One region of the Cellvibrio fontiphilus genome, then DNA from elsewhere that is predicted to be linked to it. Evidence: predicted binding sites of a transcription regulator. Region 1 holds the regulator's gene; each other region holds the start of a gene.
What was found. Region 1 encodes FNR, which switches genes on or off when oxygen is low (the NO sensors DNR and NnrR bind a similar motif). Its sites were predicted from a motif close to TTGATNNNNATCAA; they were not measured.
Positions count from the first base shown of each region.

Region 2: the regulator FNR is predicted to act here: its motif matches at 3,292-3,305, upstream of ACFODX_RS01695 (FG-GAP repeat protein).
Region 3: the regulator FNR is predicted to act here: its motif matches at 1,893-1,906, upstream of ACFODX_RS02550 (OmpW/AlkL family protein).

Region 1 covers NZ_JBHRTF010000006.1:248,989-254,628, forward strand. Annotated here, with positions in the region: gene ACFODX_RS14930 (hypothetical protein) at 1-184, shown strand, start outside; gene ACFODX_RS14935 (hypothetical protein) at 255-728, opposite strand; gene ACFODX_RS14940 (SirB2 family protein) at 1,089-1,466, opposite strand; gene ACFODX_RS14945 (DUF4202 domain-containing protein) at 1,529-2,125, opposite strand; gene fnr (fumarate/nitrate reduction transcriptional regulator Fnr) at 2,158-2,916, opposite strand; gene ACFODX_RS14955 (cold-shock protein) at 3,303-3,509, shown strand; gene ACFODX_RS14960 (GGDEF domain-containing protein) at 3,601-5,046, opposite strand; gene ACFODX_RS14965 (DUF3592 domain-containing protein) at 5,308-5,640, shown strand, end outside.
Region 2 covers NZ_JBHRTF010000001.1:388,361-394,000, forward strand. Annotated here, with positions in the region: gene tilS (tRNA lysidine(34) synthetase TilS) at 1-791, shown strand, start outside; gene ACFODX_RS01695 (FG-GAP repeat protein) at 917-3,238, opposite strand; gene ACFODX_RS01700 (di-heme-cytochrome C peroxidase) at 3,505-5,319, opposite strand.
Region 3 covers NZ_JBHRTF010000002.1:145,423-151,062, reverse strand. Annotated here, with positions in the region: gene ACFODX_RS02555 (pectinesterase family protein) at 1-1,039, opposite strand, end outside; gene ACFODX_RS02550 (OmpW/AlkL family protein) at 1,175-1,822, opposite strand; gene ACFODX_RS02545 (DUF1993 domain-containing protein) at 1,986-2,516, opposite strand; gene ACFODX_RS02540 (BLUF domain-containing protein) at 2,529-3,056, opposite strand; gene ACFODX_RS02535 (class I SAM-dependent methyltransferase) at 3,176-4,027, opposite strand; gene ACFODX_RS02530 (glycoside hydrolase family 30 protein) at 4,204-5,640, opposite strand, start outside.

The sequences.
Region 1 (5,640 bases):
ATTGCGATCCGGCTTGGAGTTTTTGGCGAAGTCCGGTGGTAGTGCACCTAAATCCTGGCAGTCTAGTCCCGCGGCAACTGCCAAGACAGAAGCGATAAAGGCCCGTGAAGAACTCGCTCGCCAATTCGCTGAGCGCCCGGACAAACCAGAGCGCCCTGTGCTTTCGCTAAAAAAGAAATCCTGATTCGTTCGATACCCATAAAAAAAACCGGCGTAAATTCGCCGGTTTTTTTTATGGGGTAAATAATAACTATTTAAAGCAAGCCGCGACGCTGTAGCTCAAGGTAGTGCGTGTCTACATGCTTGAATAATTCATCAAATTTTTGTGCTGCCGGAGCGGTAACCACTTCCAGACTCTCGACCTCCGCACGTGGCCGCATCATGATTTTGTGCAGTTCCTCAGCAGTAGTAGTCAATGAGCCAAGAATTTTTTCCGTACTTTCTTTATCGCGAAAAATACGGCCCTGTTCAGTTAACTGCAGGTAATTGTCGCACTCTTGCAGCCAGTCTTTGCGTTGCAGAATAAAGTTGCGGATATTTTTAGCTCCACCGCGATGCGCCGTTGGCAGTTGTTTTTCACGATAAGCTTGTAAACTTTTACGCCCCTGAAGCAAAAAATCCACACCGGTGGTTTTGCAGTATTTTGCGTTGAGATAGGTGGCAAATTTAATATTGTTTGCCGCTTCAGCTTTGGTGCGTTTGCATGTTTCATCGCACGCAAATGTCATTTGAGCAAAGCAAAAAAGGATAATGGTCGAGATTATTTTATTCATAGAGTTCGCCGATTATTAAAGTTATTGGAAAGCTAAACAGCAGATACGTGATATAAATCACTTTTTAAAAAACGTCAAGTATTGTAAATAAAATCAACCTTATTAATTACTTCTTGATCTAAATATGGTTCAAATATCCAAAAATGCAAATAAATGTATTGTTCTTGCACAGGGTAATTAAAGGTGGGAAGAGAAAGGGATAAGTACTTGATAAATGCAGTGTTTTAGCAAAGGCGAGGTGAGGGTGAAATTGCGTATTGCAGCCTCTGGATGACACATCAGCGGCGTCTAACCGCCACTGACGTGTTTGTCCTTTTAGTTGAGGAATCCCATTGGACTTTTAGTGATTGCCACACTGACGATATAGGCAAAAACAACCAGGGCATCTACCCAGAGTATTTTTTGCGCAAGCGGATGGCGAACTTTGAATGCGCCCACACCCAAAATAATAAACACAATCAAGCCGATAATTTTAGCCATCAGCCAAGTATGCTCACCGAGTTTCATGCCCAGATGTACAGCCAAAATAATACCGCTCACCAACATAATGGTATTGATAATATGTGGTGCTATTTTGAATAGTTTTTTGTCAAGCATGGTTGAATGCATAAATAACCAGAGGCCGCGCACTACAAAAATCAATAATGAGAGAGCAACGAAGGTTAAATGCAGGTGTTTTAGAGCTAGGTACACGGTGGTTTCCTTTTTAATAATTTACGCCAAGAATTGGATCAACAGGGTTGTAGCAATAGAGATCAGTTGTCGGTGCTAAGTGCTTTGCCAACCAAGGTTAACATTTCATCGCGTAATGGCAATTTCAATGCGGCTTCGTGACCTTTGGTTGACATTTTGTTCCAGGTCTTCCGGATGATATCGATCAGTTTGGTTTCATCGTGTTTGCTGGCAAAATCTTCCAGATAAAATTCAATAAATACCAGACAGATAACATCTTCCAGTGTTTGCACTTCTTCATCGCGCTTCAAACTGCGTTTTAGCAACAGATCTTTCACGCGCGCGACCATGGTTTCATCGTAGCCTTCTTCAGCCATGATATTGCCGGCTATTTCACCGTGTAATTGGGCAAGATCCAGTCGCCATCTTTTGTAACCCGCACGATCCATAGGATAGTCAGCGCGAGGTATTTTCCAGCGACAAATATGCTGGCTGCGAGCGGCGAGCTGCAGTGCCTCTGAAGCTTGGGGGCAAAATACTTGCAGCTGCTTGCTCATTCGCTGCCCGTAAATCCATTCTTTGGCAACAGGCTTGCCGTCCACTATTTCAGTATTGGGGTCTTGCAGGTTGGCTCTATCAAACGCAGAGAGGGTGGCTTGCAAACGCGGGTTGCTAATCATTACGGATTCTCATGAAAGTTTTATGCTGCAATTTAGCAGTGGCCATCGCCATTAGCGATATTGCGGAGTAATTCCATATCGGTAATGAGTACTTCTTTTTTATCGACTGAAATAACATTTTGCTTTTGCAGGCGAGTGAAAATACGACTGACGGTTTCAATGGTTAAACCCAGGTAATTGCCTATGTCGGTGCGTGACATGGGCAGGCGGAATGCATTGGCCGAAAGTTGTCGGCGGCTATTGCGGCTGGAAATACTCAGTAATAATGCGGCTATGCGCTCTTCGGCACTGCTTTTGCTGAGTAAGGTAATAATCTGCTGGTCCTGGGTTATTTCACGGCTCATAAGTTGGAAGAAGTGACGTTGCAAATTAGGTATTTGTAAACTTAATTCTTCCATCCGATTGAAGGGGATTTCGCACACAGATGCGGTTTCCAGTGCGATTACGGAGTTGGTGTAACGGTTGTCAGCTATGCCATCCATGCCCACTACTTCTCCGGGCAAATAAAAACCGGTGACTTGCTCTTCTCCATTATCGCTCAGGGTCAGCGCCTTTACCGCACCGGAGCGTATTGCATAAACCGAGTGAAAATGGTCATTGGCGCGATAGAGATAATCGCCTTTTTGCAAAGGCTTACCGCGTTGGATGATACCGTTTAGGCGGTCGATATCCTCAATGTGCAAACTGATAGGTAGGCAAATGGTATTTAGCCGGCAATTACCGCAGCTGACTCGTTTATCGTGAGGACAGTTTGCATCTTGGGTTTTTACGATATTTTGATTAACTGTCATGGCGCCGGCACCTCGATTAATAGTCATGGTGCTAGCACTTGCACCACCAGATAAAAAGGGATTGTTGCAGCTTTACTGGAGGTGGTAAATAGTTGATTTAGCTCAAATGTGAGCGGAAATATCGGTATTGGGGCAACACTGGTTATTGATGTCGGCTTATAACCAAAAAGAAGGCTGGTTTGCTAAAAGAGCCTCTTTACTTGCAGTTGGCTCGATAATATATTGGATCTGCTGGTCAGTTAGCAGCATTATTTATGGTAAGTCGCATCGTTGTTCTAGCAGTAAAACTATTAGCACCTCGTTCTGTTTTTCATAAGTAAGATCTGAATTCACCAGCTTAATCCCTTGTGGAGTATTCATTTTTATTAAAAACACCGAGGTTAATTATGGCTAGAAGTACTGGTACCGTTAAATGGTTTAATGAATCCAAAGGTTTTGGTTTTATCGCAAGTGAAGCCGGGCAAGATGTATTTGTACACTACAGCGCTATCAGTGGTTCGGGTTTTAAAACCCTGGCTGAAGGTCAGCGTGTTGAGTTTGATGTGAAGCCGGGCCAAAAAGGTCCGCAAGCGGAAAACGTAATTGGTCTCTAATTCGTCTCGCTAGTTTGACCTGTCGCTCGACAGGCAACCTTCTAAAAACCGCACTCTATGTGCGGTTTTTTTATTACTGGGGATTGCTGGATTAATCTGCCACCATCACTTGGTTGCGCCCTGCAGCCTTAGCGGCGTACAACGCCCGGTCAGCTCGCGCTAGCCACTGGTTAAAGTTGTTGTCTTGCGGTGAAAAAATAGCGACTCCCAAACTGACGGTCACTTGTAAGGTATGGGTTTCGTGGTAGCCGACAGCAGTAGCCACACGAGCGCGTATTCGCTCGGCAAATTGTACTGCGCCACTGGTGTCGGTCTGGGGCAGTAAAATCACGAACTCTTCACCGCCATAGCGACTGGCGAGGTCCATGCCCCTGGCTTCAGCCTGAATTGCCCCGGCGATAGTACGGATGACCAAATCGCCTGCTGCGTGGCCATATCGATCATTAATGTTTTTGAAGTGATCTATATCCAGCAATACTAGCGCACTGCCGTTGCCGGTTCTTTTGGCGCGCTGCCATTCTTTGGTCAGGCGTTCATCCATGGTGCGACGGTTTAATAAACCCGTCAGCCCATCGATTTGCGCCAGGCTTTCCAGACGCTCATTGGCGCTGTGCAGTTCACGCAGCAACTTGTCGGTGGATTGCTGCCACCGGGTGAATAGTTGATAGCCAAAGAAGGCGATGAACAAAATTATCATCGCAAACACCCAGAAAAATACCCAGGTCGTCTGCTGTAATACCGAGATGGCATCTGTCACTGCGGAAGGATTCGCGGCGAGAGCCTGATTCAGGTTTGCATCTGCCAATTCAATGGTGGCCGCCCCATAAACCAGCACACTGGTGGATATGGCACCCAATAGCCGCAGCACTGAGCGGCGAACATTGCCACTGGCTGCCCGCCAATATTTGGGGTGGCGGTGTTGCCAGCGCGTAATAAATGGCCAGGTAACAGCCAGTAGTGGGCCAACAATAAGCACGCTCTGGAGAAACCCGCCCAGCCACCAGCCCTGCCAGATGGCTAATAAGCCTGTGCGATCAATATGGTTGGTGTAGCACCAAATAAGCGCGCCACTTGAGCTGAATATGCTGGCTACAAAACTCAGCTGGATATAAAACAGGATTGAATTGGAATCGCGCAGCTTTTTACTGACGGGAATGGCTTGATACCCCACTGCCATAATTGCAAACCCCAAGGGATTGGCACAGGCAAAGATTATCGCCCAGTGCCAGGGCATGCCGGAATAAAACGCGAGTGCCAAAGTGGATAAATACGCCGGTATGGCGCCCCAGCGCCAGCCGCAGGTAAGCGTGAGAAACAAACAGATAATGAGTGTGGGATAAGCGGTGAGGTAAACAGTGACCCCGCCAAACGCAAGTGGCAATCCCGACCAACTGTTCATGACTGATAACAGTCCGAGTGCAACACTCGCCAGTACCAGTGCACACCAACCACCAAAAATAAGGGCTTTTTCCCGTTGACTGCCAAGTCGCCAGAGCTGGGTAGGGGATAATGTGCGGTAGTGATGTAATAGGTTCAAAAAAGTCTCCAACTTTTATCCTGTTCCTGCAGCAACTGTCCGGTTGCTGTATTGCTTCTCCAGTGTGTAACTTGTTTAAGAGTATAGGTTTAAATTTTTATGGCGCGATAATATATATTCAGGCCTCCCATTTTTCAGAACATACATTTGATAAGTCATGCGGTTCGGTTTGTTTAATGATCAGTGGTAAAGAAAAACAAAGCCTAAATGCAGCAATTTCCGCTGATGTATATTGATCAGCAAAGAATACCGGGCAGGAACATGATGAGTCAGGAAATAGAGATTAAATACCAGCGGTTGCGCTCGATTTTTTTTGGTTTGTGCATTATTGCTGCAGTGATGTTGTTTTTATCCAGTACGCGCAACATGGCAAAAAGCTCGGCGGCGGCAAGTTGGCCTGTGCACACGGGGGTAGTAACCAACGAAATACGTAGCGGATTCTCCAGTGGTTACTACGGAGGCCGTTGGCTGACGTATCGCTACGAGATTGATGGCAGGGAATTTCGCGGTACCCGGGTCGGGTTTGGTATCAGTCGCCCGCCTGCCGGCTTAAAAAATGGCGACCGGATACCGGTTTATGTAAATCCTGAGGAT
Region 2 (5,640 bases), on a different contig from region 1:
CGCGCGCGCAACTGGAGGCCTATGCCCGGGCACAGCAGCTGCGCTGGGTGGAGGATGAGAGCAATCAGGATGATGCCTACGACCGCAATTTTCTACGCAATCAGGTGCTGCCTTTGCTCGTGCAGCGCTGGCCGGCGTTGATGCGCAAGTGGCAGCAAACTGCCGAACTCTGCGCCGAACAGGAGGACTTACTCACGGAGTTGGCGCAGGCGGATTTACGCGCTGCCACACCGCGTGCTGAGCGGGTTGGGCAAAGTATTGATCTGCAAGCGCTCAAGGCTTTATCGCCCGCACGTGTGCAAAACCTGCTGCGCTACTGGCTGCGCAGTCAGGGGCTAAGTGCGCCGGAGCAGAATCATTGGCAGCAAATCCGCCAGCAGTTATTGGATGCCAAGCCAGACAGCGAGGCAAATGTGAGTTGGGGTGATGTCTCGCTGCGCTTATTTCGCGGGCGCCTGTATCGCTTGCCGGTGAGATTACCGACACTCGCCTTGCAGCTGGAGTTATGCCCTGCGGCAGATAAGCCCATGCTGTCGCCCCGACTAAGCAATTTGCAGATTCGCCCCCGCCTAGGCGGCGAGCGCTGCAAACCCGCCGGTCGCGCCCATTCGCAAACCCTGAAAAAACTCCTGCAGGAATATGGTTTGGAACCCTGGTGGCGCGAACAATTGCCGCTGGTCTACAGCGGTGATGAGTTAGTCGCCGTGGGCGATTTATGGGTCTGTGAGGGTTATGCCGCAGAACCGGGCGAGGCGGGTTATAGGTTAGGGTGGCAGCTCGCTGATCACTAATCGGCATTAGATTCACTTGCACCGGATCAACCTGCACCAGATCAGTCCTCGCCAATTTAGCCCACACCAATAAAAACGGGATGCCGAAGCATCCCGTCAGTGCAAACCATTATCGGGCGATTTGGTTAGTAGAGGTAAACCGCACCAGAGGCTTCAAGGTTGTTATCGCTCTGATCCAATCCATTGACGCTGCTTGCCGCCGAGCTGGTGCTGGCGCCGCTGGATGCCGCTACAGAGGCATAACCCTTACCGGATTCACGGTGTGCACCCACCAACATATCTTTGCCATCACCAGAAAGCGTTACGTTCAAACCAAAGCGGTCGCTGGCATCGGTGTTGGGCGCTTTTACATAACTCTTCTGCGACCAGACGCTGTTGTTGCGCGTAAATACAAACACCGCGCCCGAATCAGCTTTACTGGTATCGCCTTCGTCGCCGTTGATTCCAAGGGCAGAGCTGTCTTCAAGGTAGGAGCCGACAGCAAGGGTGTTGCCATTTTCAGACAGACTTACGCTGTTACCAAACTGACCACCACCGGTCACCTCTATTCGATAAGTGACATTGGTAACCGCTACCAAGGCTATGCCTGAGTGTTTGGTCAGGCTGCTGGGTTTGATAAGTGCCTCTTGCGCCCAGGTTTCACCTGACTTGGTAAATACATAAGCGGCGCCGGTGTTGGCAAACTCTATGTCCTGCGCTGTGTCACCGTTAATACCGGTCACTTTACCCGCATCTCCCGGGGCACCTACAACCAGGGTGTTGCCATCGCCGGACACATCCACGCTGGTTCCAAAGCCGGTGTACATGTAGGTGCTGGCAGGTTTCAGGAAGGCTTCCTGAACCCAATTTTGGCCTGAGCGCTTGAAGACGTAAGCGGCGCCATTATCGATTGTGCCCCGCACCTGGTAGCGCCCGGCGTTTTCACATTCTGCATCTATGGTGTAGGTGCCTTCGTTGAAGAAGTAACAGGAGTTTTTAGCTTGATCACCGTTAATACCGGTTGCGTTGCTGTCTTCACCGGTTGCACCTACTACCATGGTGTTGCCATCAGTAGAGAGCGCTATGCTCACGCCAAAGGCGTCGCTTTGTTCGGCATTGGAGGCTTTGACATGTGACTCTTCCTGCCAGCCATTTTCGCCCAAGCGGAAGGTGTATACCGCGCCTGATGCTGAGCCACCGCGGTAGCTGCTGCCAGCCGATGAGCTGCTGGAGGTGGTACTGCTGCTTGAGCTACTGGTGCTGCTGGTCGATGAACTGCTGGAGGGGTAAAACTCCCAGCACTCAAGCGATGACATGCTGCTGGAAGCATTGAAATTTAACACTCCACTTCTACCGATAAAGTCTTCAGAGGTGCCCACAGCAAGGGTTTTACCATCACCTGAAAGCGCCAGGGATTCGCCAAAGCGCAATGCAACTGGCGATTGGGCAAACGCATGAAGGGTCGAGAAAATAGGCTTCACATACGCATCTTGTGTCCAGCTGCCTTCACTGCGGGTGAATACATAAACAACACCTACATCCAAATTTAAGGCAGATAAAAGATCGCCAGTGGCACCCGTTGAAGAGGTTCCAGCGCTGGCTACTTGCTCATAGTTGTTTTGATTACAGTTCACGCCCCAGGATGGGCTGTCTTCCAATAAGGCCGATACTGCCAGGGTATTACCATCGTCAGACAGCGCGACCCGGTAGCCAAAGCGGTCATTGGGCAGGAAGCGGGAGCTATTCAGATTGGGTTGTTCAGTATTGGAGGCTTTCAGGTAGGCCTCTTGTACCCATAAACCGTTTTCTTTTACAAACACATAAACTGCTCCGGCATTCACGGTTTCGTTATTGGTTTGGTCGCCGTTTACACCGGTCACTTTGCTGTCTTCTGCCGGTGCACCCACTGCCATGGTTTGACCATCGGCAGAAATGGTGATGCTCCAACCGAACCAGTCAAAAAAACCAGTGTTAGAGGCTTTAAAGTAGCCGATGGCTTTGACCATCTCCGTCGCGGTGAAGGTGGCATTGGAGCGCTGGCTACAGTCACTGCCGACACAGGCATCAACCCAATAGCGGGTATTGATCCAATCGTGAACATGAACGCCGATTTCGTCGGTTGCGCTGGTGGTGGTCAGGTTGTCTGCAATCAGCTGCGCGCCGTTTTCACCGTCTTGTTTGTAGAGCTTGTAGTGGGTTGCGCCCTCAACCGCGCTCCACTCAAAACTGAGTACTTTTGGGCTTTGCGCTTCCACTTTTACACTTGGCCAAACGCCTGAGCCATTGGCGGGAACTGAGGCCGCACTGAAACTGCTGCGCAGTGAGGAACTGCTCAAGGCGGAGCTACTGCTGGCTGATGATTTGTTGTCGCTTCCTCCGCCACAGGCAGTGAGCAAAATTGAACCGGCTGCCAGCGATAGCAGCAGGGTGGTGCGCTGTAGTAGCGGTAATAAACGATCAATATTCATTCAGCGTGTTCCTGAGGGTTAAAACTGGTCGGTGATTCTGTGTGTCGCGGCGCTTGGTGTCAATCAAATCGCCGGGATTTAGGCGGCGCCTCTACTTCGGCGGAAGTCGCATAAAGACCGCCAAAACCACTAATTGGTTCAGTGGTGTTAGGTGGCGTTAATTTAAAGAAGTTAAGCCCTGCTAGTTGTGAGCAATTGTGCAATAAAAAAGGGCCTTGGTTCAGCCAAGGCCCTATGTGATGCGGCCGCGTTGAGGCAGGTGCTGATCAGAGGGTTTTGAGGTATTCCACCAGTGCCAAACGCTGGGCATGGCTGATGGGCTCCAGCCGGCGCATTACAGGTTTACCTTGCGAATCCTTGCGTGGTCGGCCCTGTTCATCCAGCACAAATACCGGTGTTACGCCGGCAGCGTATTCGTGCCCTTTATTAGAGTTGCTGGGCAGGCTGGTATCGAACACAAACAGATCCGGGTACTGCGCCGGGTCGCGTCCAACAAAACCGACTTTTATCGGATCCAATTCGCGGCTGCCAAGGGTAAATTTGTTGGGGCGGCAGACTTTTCCTGAGGCAATCTCCTGATCGCTACAGCTGGGCATAAATAGCTCGTACAGGCTGGGAACCGATCCATTGTGTAAATAGGGTGCAGTTGCCCAGATGCCATTGAGCGGACGCGCTTTATAAGCCGCAAGTGTGGCGGGCTTGTCCTTATCTACCACTTCAAAATCCAGGTGGCGCTGGGTGTGTTTGATTGGATTGTCACCGATGGAGGCAAACAAATCGTAAAGTTTTTCAGCCCAGCGGCGGATGAATGTTTTGTCGTGATCCGGCTCTATTAACACGCCTTCAACAGCGCTACTCAGTGCAGGCAGCACCGGTGTGTTGGCTGCGTAGCGCGGTGACGCTGGATTGAGTGGCTTGATTTTGGTGCCTTCAAAGTAGCCACTTTTCCCTGAATAGTTGAGTGCATTCATTGCCATGTAAGGGTCTGTGCCTATGGTTTGCAGGCTTGCAAATTGGGCGATGATGCGGCGCTTGGGATCGGTGCGGTCAATCGCCTCATGACAGCTGTGGCATTGATAGTTAATAAAAACCTCGCGCCCCTGTTCTGCCAGTGATTGGTTGATAGGGGGCAGGACTTGTTGTGCTGCCAGCTCTTCCCAGCTGGGCGACCAGAGGCTTTCCAGATGACGCTCGATACGTGTCAGGTTGCGCACCACTACCGATGAGCGATAACCAATATCTCCGCGTTGTTTTTGTAAATCAAACTGCGCAAACACGCCGAGTGCCTCGCCGGTATTGCGCCCGAGTGGCCCGGCTAATTCGTTGTCGCCAACCCCATTCCATTGCACAAAATCATGTTGTGGGGTGTCCCACAAGTAGGGGTAGCTAACGGGTGCACTGGCGGGGTTAAAGTTTGGTTCCCTGGGGGTGAGGTGGGCCAGAACGCGATTGTAAATTCGCCCGAAAGCATCCAGTCGCCCATAACCATAAGCCACCAGCTGTTCACCGTGGCGCGGTTCGTTGACCTTGTTATAGGTCGAGATTTGCGCGGCTAGGGTTGTTAACTCAGCGCGAAAAGCTTCTTGTTCAGCAGGATATTTTCCTTTTAACACCTTGGCGGCAAGGCGTTCAAATTTTGCGGGATTCTCCAGGCTGGCGTTGAGTGCGGCTGACAAACTGCCCAGCATTTTTTCCATATCGGCCAGAGGCGCGCCTCCGTCGATCCTGATAGCGGTTCCCTGAAAATGAATCTGGCTGGTGTGACAGGCGGCGCAGGTAAAACCTACGTAATCCTTACCGCCATGTTCATCTTTTACCCAGCCCACCGCCAGTCCGTCGGGGTTGGCTATGGAGGGGCTTTGCGTCAGGTAACGCAATCGGTTCATATGCTGGTCAGAGCGAAATAATTCTTCGCTGTCTGCCACTTCCAAATGCAGAAAAATATCGTAGGGAATCAAGTTAGACCCCTGGGTGACATTGTAAAACCACAGGCTCTGTGCAGCGCTCCAATTTTGCTCGGGATAAACAATACGCCCGGCGCTATCCCCAAAACTATCCGGTTGGTTTGTGTCAGCGTTCAATCTGGCGTGGCGCTCGCCATCTACCAAAACACCCTGTGAAAGATAACTACAGCCCTGAACAAACACACACAAGAGTAAAACCCGTGAGCACCAATTAATTCTGTGTAAGGTGGGAGCAAACAACGTGATCATTCCTTTAAATCCTAATGTGACTATATGAAAAAGACAGGCGGGAAGGCCGGCGGGCGATTATTAATAAAAATATGCTGAAAGCGATCCGGTTAAGGAACTATTCAGACGTGGCGCAGCCTTAGTAGTGAACTTTATCAGATTGTGTTTGGCGGTGCCCCCAGCGGCTGTGCTTACACAAGGTTGTAACCA
Region 3 (5,640 bases), on a different contig from region 1:
CGGGGCCTGAACTTTGGTATTCAAAAAAGCGCGATTCTTCCGGGGTAAATATCCGGCTCTTGGTGCCGTCGGGTGCTGTGCCCGCCATGCTCGACCAACCTTGCGGGTGAATATGTTTATCCATAAAGGTGCGAATAAAAACCGCTTTGCCAATTGCATTCGGGTCGGCATAGCGACCATCGGGAAATGTTGTGGTGGGGTGCCAGGGGCGCCCCAGGGTGATGCTGTGTTCCGGCACACCGGCTTCGTAAGTCAGTTTGCAATCCAAAAATGTTAGTCCGAATTCGCGTTGGATATTGGTGGATGGTGCGGTGATAAAACTTTGGATTTCTCCCGCATTAAAACTGCTGTTGCGCGGGCGACTGATAATGGTGGATTGATCAAACACTGCATTGCCTTGACCAAAAATAAAATCCACATTGCCGCTAATAGCGCTTTGATAAAAATAGGCGCGTTTGCCATGCACAAATAAGGTGTCCTGATAGCCATTCAAAGTGACTTTGCTAAGGCTGACTCTGTCGCTGCCGGTATCCAATAACAGAGCCACAGCTTGGCTATCGCCCGCTTTGGTTGGGTCGTCATCGCCTTTGGCATCGTTGGTCAAATAATCAAAGGTATTTTCAATTGTCAGCTCGGCAAGGTGTACATCGGTGGAGTTAATCGACATTGTTGCCGAGCCGGGTGTGCCCCAACCATCGGCTCTATAACCGCGCGAATTACCGGCGTAGGCATCGAAATAAATAATGGTTTTGGCTGCGCCCTCACCGCGAATTTCAAGGTTGGGCCGAGTGATGGTTACTTTTTCTTTGTATTGACCCGCCTTGATCAAGACGCGGTAGCGCACTGCTGTATTCTCCGGTGCATCAGCAAGTGCTGCTTGAATGCTGCTGTAAGCGCCCGGTGTATTTGCATCCACTATGGCATCGTATTGGCGAAGCGTGGCCGCGGCGGGTTTATCTTTGCCAGGGGTATCTTGTTTTAGCTCACAGGCGCTTAGCAGTAAGGCGAGTGTTGCACTAACTATTGTTATTAATCGCATCCAGGGCGCTCCATTATGAAAAGGTTTGCTGCCTAGACGATTGTTGGCAAAAAATCCGCCATGCACATGGGTAAAAAAATCCCGAACTGAATCCATCAGTTCGAGATAAGCAGAATAAAAAACGTGAATTTTTATTTAAAAGGAATAAGCGGCGCCGAGCATAAATACCAGCGGGTCAATCGCCACGTCCACGCTCGCGGCGTGGTTGCCATCCACGTAAATACGCGCGGTGGTTTCTATGTCGATTTTCCACACGGCTGCATTTAAATACCAATGGTCATTCAGTTGCAGGTCAGCGCCTAATTGCAGTGCGAGGCCGGTGGAATCCTTGAGCGATATATCGGTAGCGCCATTCAATGCGCCATCCAGAGTGGCGCTGCTGCTGGTATCAAAAAAGGTGGTGTAGTTGAGGCCAATGCCCGCATAGGGTTGGAATTTGCCTTGGCTCAGCGGGTAATACTGCAGGGATACCGTAGGAGGTAAGTGTTTGGTGCTGCCTATATCCACGCCTTTCAGGGCGCCGCTGCCCACTATGTCGTGCTCAAAGGGCAGTGCGGCCAATACTTCAACACCGATATGGGGTGTGGCAAACCAGGTGCCGGAAAAGCCAAGGCCGGTGGCATTTTCCACATCCACCCCGCCGCCTAATACGGTGCCGCTGCTGGCATCGGGTTCGACTTGTGCAACACCTACACGTACTAAAAAATCACCGGCTTCATGGGCTTGTGTAAAGGGCGCAACGCAGCCGCTACCGATCACCAATGCCATAATTAATTGACGCATTTTCGCTTCCTCTGTTGTTCACTCTTCGTTAATCACAGCGGCAGTGTTACGAAAATTCACAGAGCGAAAATTGATATATATCAAGCAAATTTGGCGAATGAAAAAATAAAAAAGTAACTGGAAATTATTTGATGTGACGCAAAGTTCCGTCGCGGTTCAGCGGTTAAGGCGGAGTGTTTTCGACAAACGAAAAACCTTCAGGGTAGTGATGGTAGCCATCAAAATCGCCTTTGCTGAGCGGTACACCAGCATTGCGGGCGATGGCGTAAGCCATGCTCAGGTGAAAGAAAAAATTGGGTAGTGAATAGAGCTGTGCATATTCCAGTGCCGGCAAATGCAATTGGGTAAAACCGGCCTTATCGCTAATGATGGTGGTGGCGTGAATAAAATCGCTCGCCGGAATTGCCTGTAAATACTCGATGGTCTGGCTGATTTGTAATTGCAAGCCGGCGTAAGTTTCGTCGCTATTATCAAAACTGATTCTGGGGCGCGAGCTAAGCGGGCAGCAACAGCGCAGCGAGAAGTTAGCGGCAGTGCGCACTTGCGCCAGCAGCGGCAACATGCCCGGGTATAGGCTCTGTTGCAGCAGGCTGTTATCGCCACCGGTATGGCTATCCATTTTTGCCAGCATGGTTTTTAACTGCTGCAAATAGCGGCAAAAAATAATCGCGGGATTAATACTGTGGTTGTTCATGCTCGGCGTCTGTTAACGGTTAAATAGACGGCGCCAACCGGTTTTGGGCGCGCTGGTTGCTGCAGTTGTGGGTGCAGCGGTTGGCGATTCTTTACTGTGTTCAGCAAGCTCACCTGACTCATCGGCCTGCTGGAAATAAATTAACAAACGCCCCACCATTTCGCGATCATAATCAAACGGCGAAAACTCTGTCAGGCTGTGTTGTGCCAAAAAGTCGCGCAATTTTTTTTCAGTGGGCAAATACTTCATGCTCCAGTCCTGAAATAAGCGGCGCTTGGTAAAACCTTTTAATAAAATTTTGGGGTTTTTATGGCGCGGGTCCAGGCAAATCCGCTGATAGGTTTCCACCACCGCATCGCGCTGGCCTTCCAAACATTGAAAGAAATAACCGTTGCCGTAATAGAGCACACCACCCACTTGCGCGCGGGTATTATTGCGGCGCGACTCGGTGAGAATTCGCCCCACCTCCAGTTCAACACCCTGGTTTGCCGCATCAAATGTTGCTTCACTGGCATAGACCAGCCTAACTAAATCATCCACAAATATTTCCTCCAGCGCCTATTGAACACCCGGTTTTGGGTGCAGGCTCTTCAACAACTGATTCGGACAACAGCCCGCGTTAATGGTGCCCATAAAAAACCATTAACGCGGCAAAAGGTTTATTTCTTTTTAAATAACAAGGTCACGCGGTTGGATTCGCCAATCATGCGATTTTGGTTTTTCTGCGCTTCAGTGCCGCTCAAGCTCGGCAACAAACGCCACACATTGTCATCCGCTTGCGGTTGGTCTTTGGGGTTTTTGTTGATGTCACTGCTGCCCACAAATTCAAAACCGGCGTCAGTCATGGCCTTGATAATGGCTGACTCTTTCAAATAACCGCGGCTGCCATCGGCCCAGGCATCGGGTTTGTCTTCGCTCATGGCATGTTGCACCACACCTACCACACCACCCGGTTTTAATACGCGATGGGTTTCCGCCAGCGCTTGTTTCAGGTAATTGCCTTTGGCGTCAAAACGCGCGAGGTTGTGCAGGGCGCGGATAAACAACACTGCATCGGCCTTGCCGGTCAATTCGGCGGGTAAATTGGCAAAAGTGTAGGCTTCGGCCTTGGCGGGGCCCCAACTTTTAGCATCGCCGCTCCACTGCGCAGGCCAGCCTTTGCGTTTTTCAATAAATTCTGGAGTCGCAAAACCGCCAAATTCCGGCCACATGGCAAGGCTGTAATCCACCCCGATCAAGCGACCGTTTTCGCCCAGATAGGGCATTAAAATTTTGGAATACCAACCATCCCCCGGCAGCGCTTCCACCACCGTATCACCCGGTTTAATGCCAAAAAACGCCAGGGTTTCCACCGGGTTGCGCGCAGCATAACGGGCCTGGTGCTCAGCGGGCAGGCTTTGGGTAATGGTTTGCAGCTGTTGTTTATGTTGATCGTTCAAGCCGCTCAGGGCGCTGTCGGTAGCGCAGCCGTGAAGCAGTATGGCCGCCGCCAGTAAGGCAATTTTTTTCATGGATGAACTCCTTGCAATTTTTGCATTAATAAATGGATTCGTAATCCGCATCAAAACGGATGTCCATTATTCGCCGATTTTTACAGAGAGATAATTATTTTTTGTAAAGCAGGAGGGATTTTTTTGCAGGGAAAGCCAAGCTTGCCAGGCAGCAAGCTTGGTTGTCTGGACGGGAATCAATACACCAAGGTCTGCATTGCATGTGCAGGGATGGCGACATTGGTTTCCATATCGCCAATATAGAAGCGATAGTTAATCGCGCTGTCGCTGTTATTCATTACCACGGTAGCGAGAGAATTGTCGCTGTTGATAAATGAAGTGACTTGCAACAGGCTGCGGCTGGCAACAGCGCTGACGCGTTTGGCGTTGGGGCGAATAAATTTGGAGAAGTGTCCCAGATAATAATAAGTGGGTGTGTAAATTAGTTCGCCATTGGTGTCGGCATGAATAGGTGCAAAGCAAAAATTGCCTACGTGGTTGGGGCCGCCGGTGTGATCCAGCAAAATATTCCAGTCAGTCCAGGCCACGGCGCCGGCATTAAAATCGTTGATGATGGAATCGCCGTAGCGTTCAGCATTCGGCCAGTAGTGATAGCGCTCGGCATTGAATTTTTCTACTGTCGCTTCGGTGAGCAATAAATTCACATTGGGGTAAGCCTTGGCAACTTCGGCAACGTTGCTGTACATGGGTTTGCCGCCGGTCCAGGTTTCATACCAGTGGAAACCAATTCCCCACACATATTGCGCTGCTTCCGGGTCGCCCATAATGGTGTTGGCGCGATGCACAATTAAATCGCGGTTGTGATCCCACACAATAATTTTTTTATCGCCCATGCCGGCTTTTTTTAATGTTGGCCCCAAATGATTTTTTAAAAAGTCGCGCTCTTCCGCGGCGGTGAAAATCATGGATTCCCAAGTCTGTTTGGCCATGGGTTCGTTTTGCACCGTCAGCCCCCAAATGGGAATGCCTGCTTTTTCATAGGCCTGAATAAATTTCACATAATAATTGGCCCAGGCTTCGTTATATTCGGGCAACAATTTGCCGCCCTGTAACATGTTGTTGGTGTCTTTCATAAACGCCGGTGCACTCCAGGGGCTGGCGTAGGTAGTAATTTCACCGCCTGCAGCTTTGATCGCCTGTTTGATCATTGGAATGCGATATTTTTTATCGGGCGCTATATCAAAGGTTTTTAATTCCTTATCGCCTTCTTTGATGTAAGTGTGACTGCCGCTGGCAAAGTCGGAGCTGTGAATGGTGGTGCGCAACAGGCTGTAGCCGATACCGTCTTTTTGATCGTAATAAGCTTTTAAAAATTCCGCTTTTTTCTTGCTGCTGAGTTTGGCGTAAGTTTCGGCGCTGGCATCGGTAATGGCGCCGCCAATACCCAACAAGGTTTGGTATTGTTTTTGTGGGTTCACAAATATTGCAATGTCAGTTTCCGGCGCTTGCTGTGCGGGTTTAAGGCTCAGGTTTTCACCCGCGGTCAAACGCAGTGTGGTGTCTTTGGCGGTGGTGTAAATGCTCAGGGTTTTGCCTTGGCTGTCGGCGGCCAGGCTGGTATTGCTGGCTCCCGCTACCGTCAGGGCAAGCAGTAAATGCTGTAGTGTTTTTTT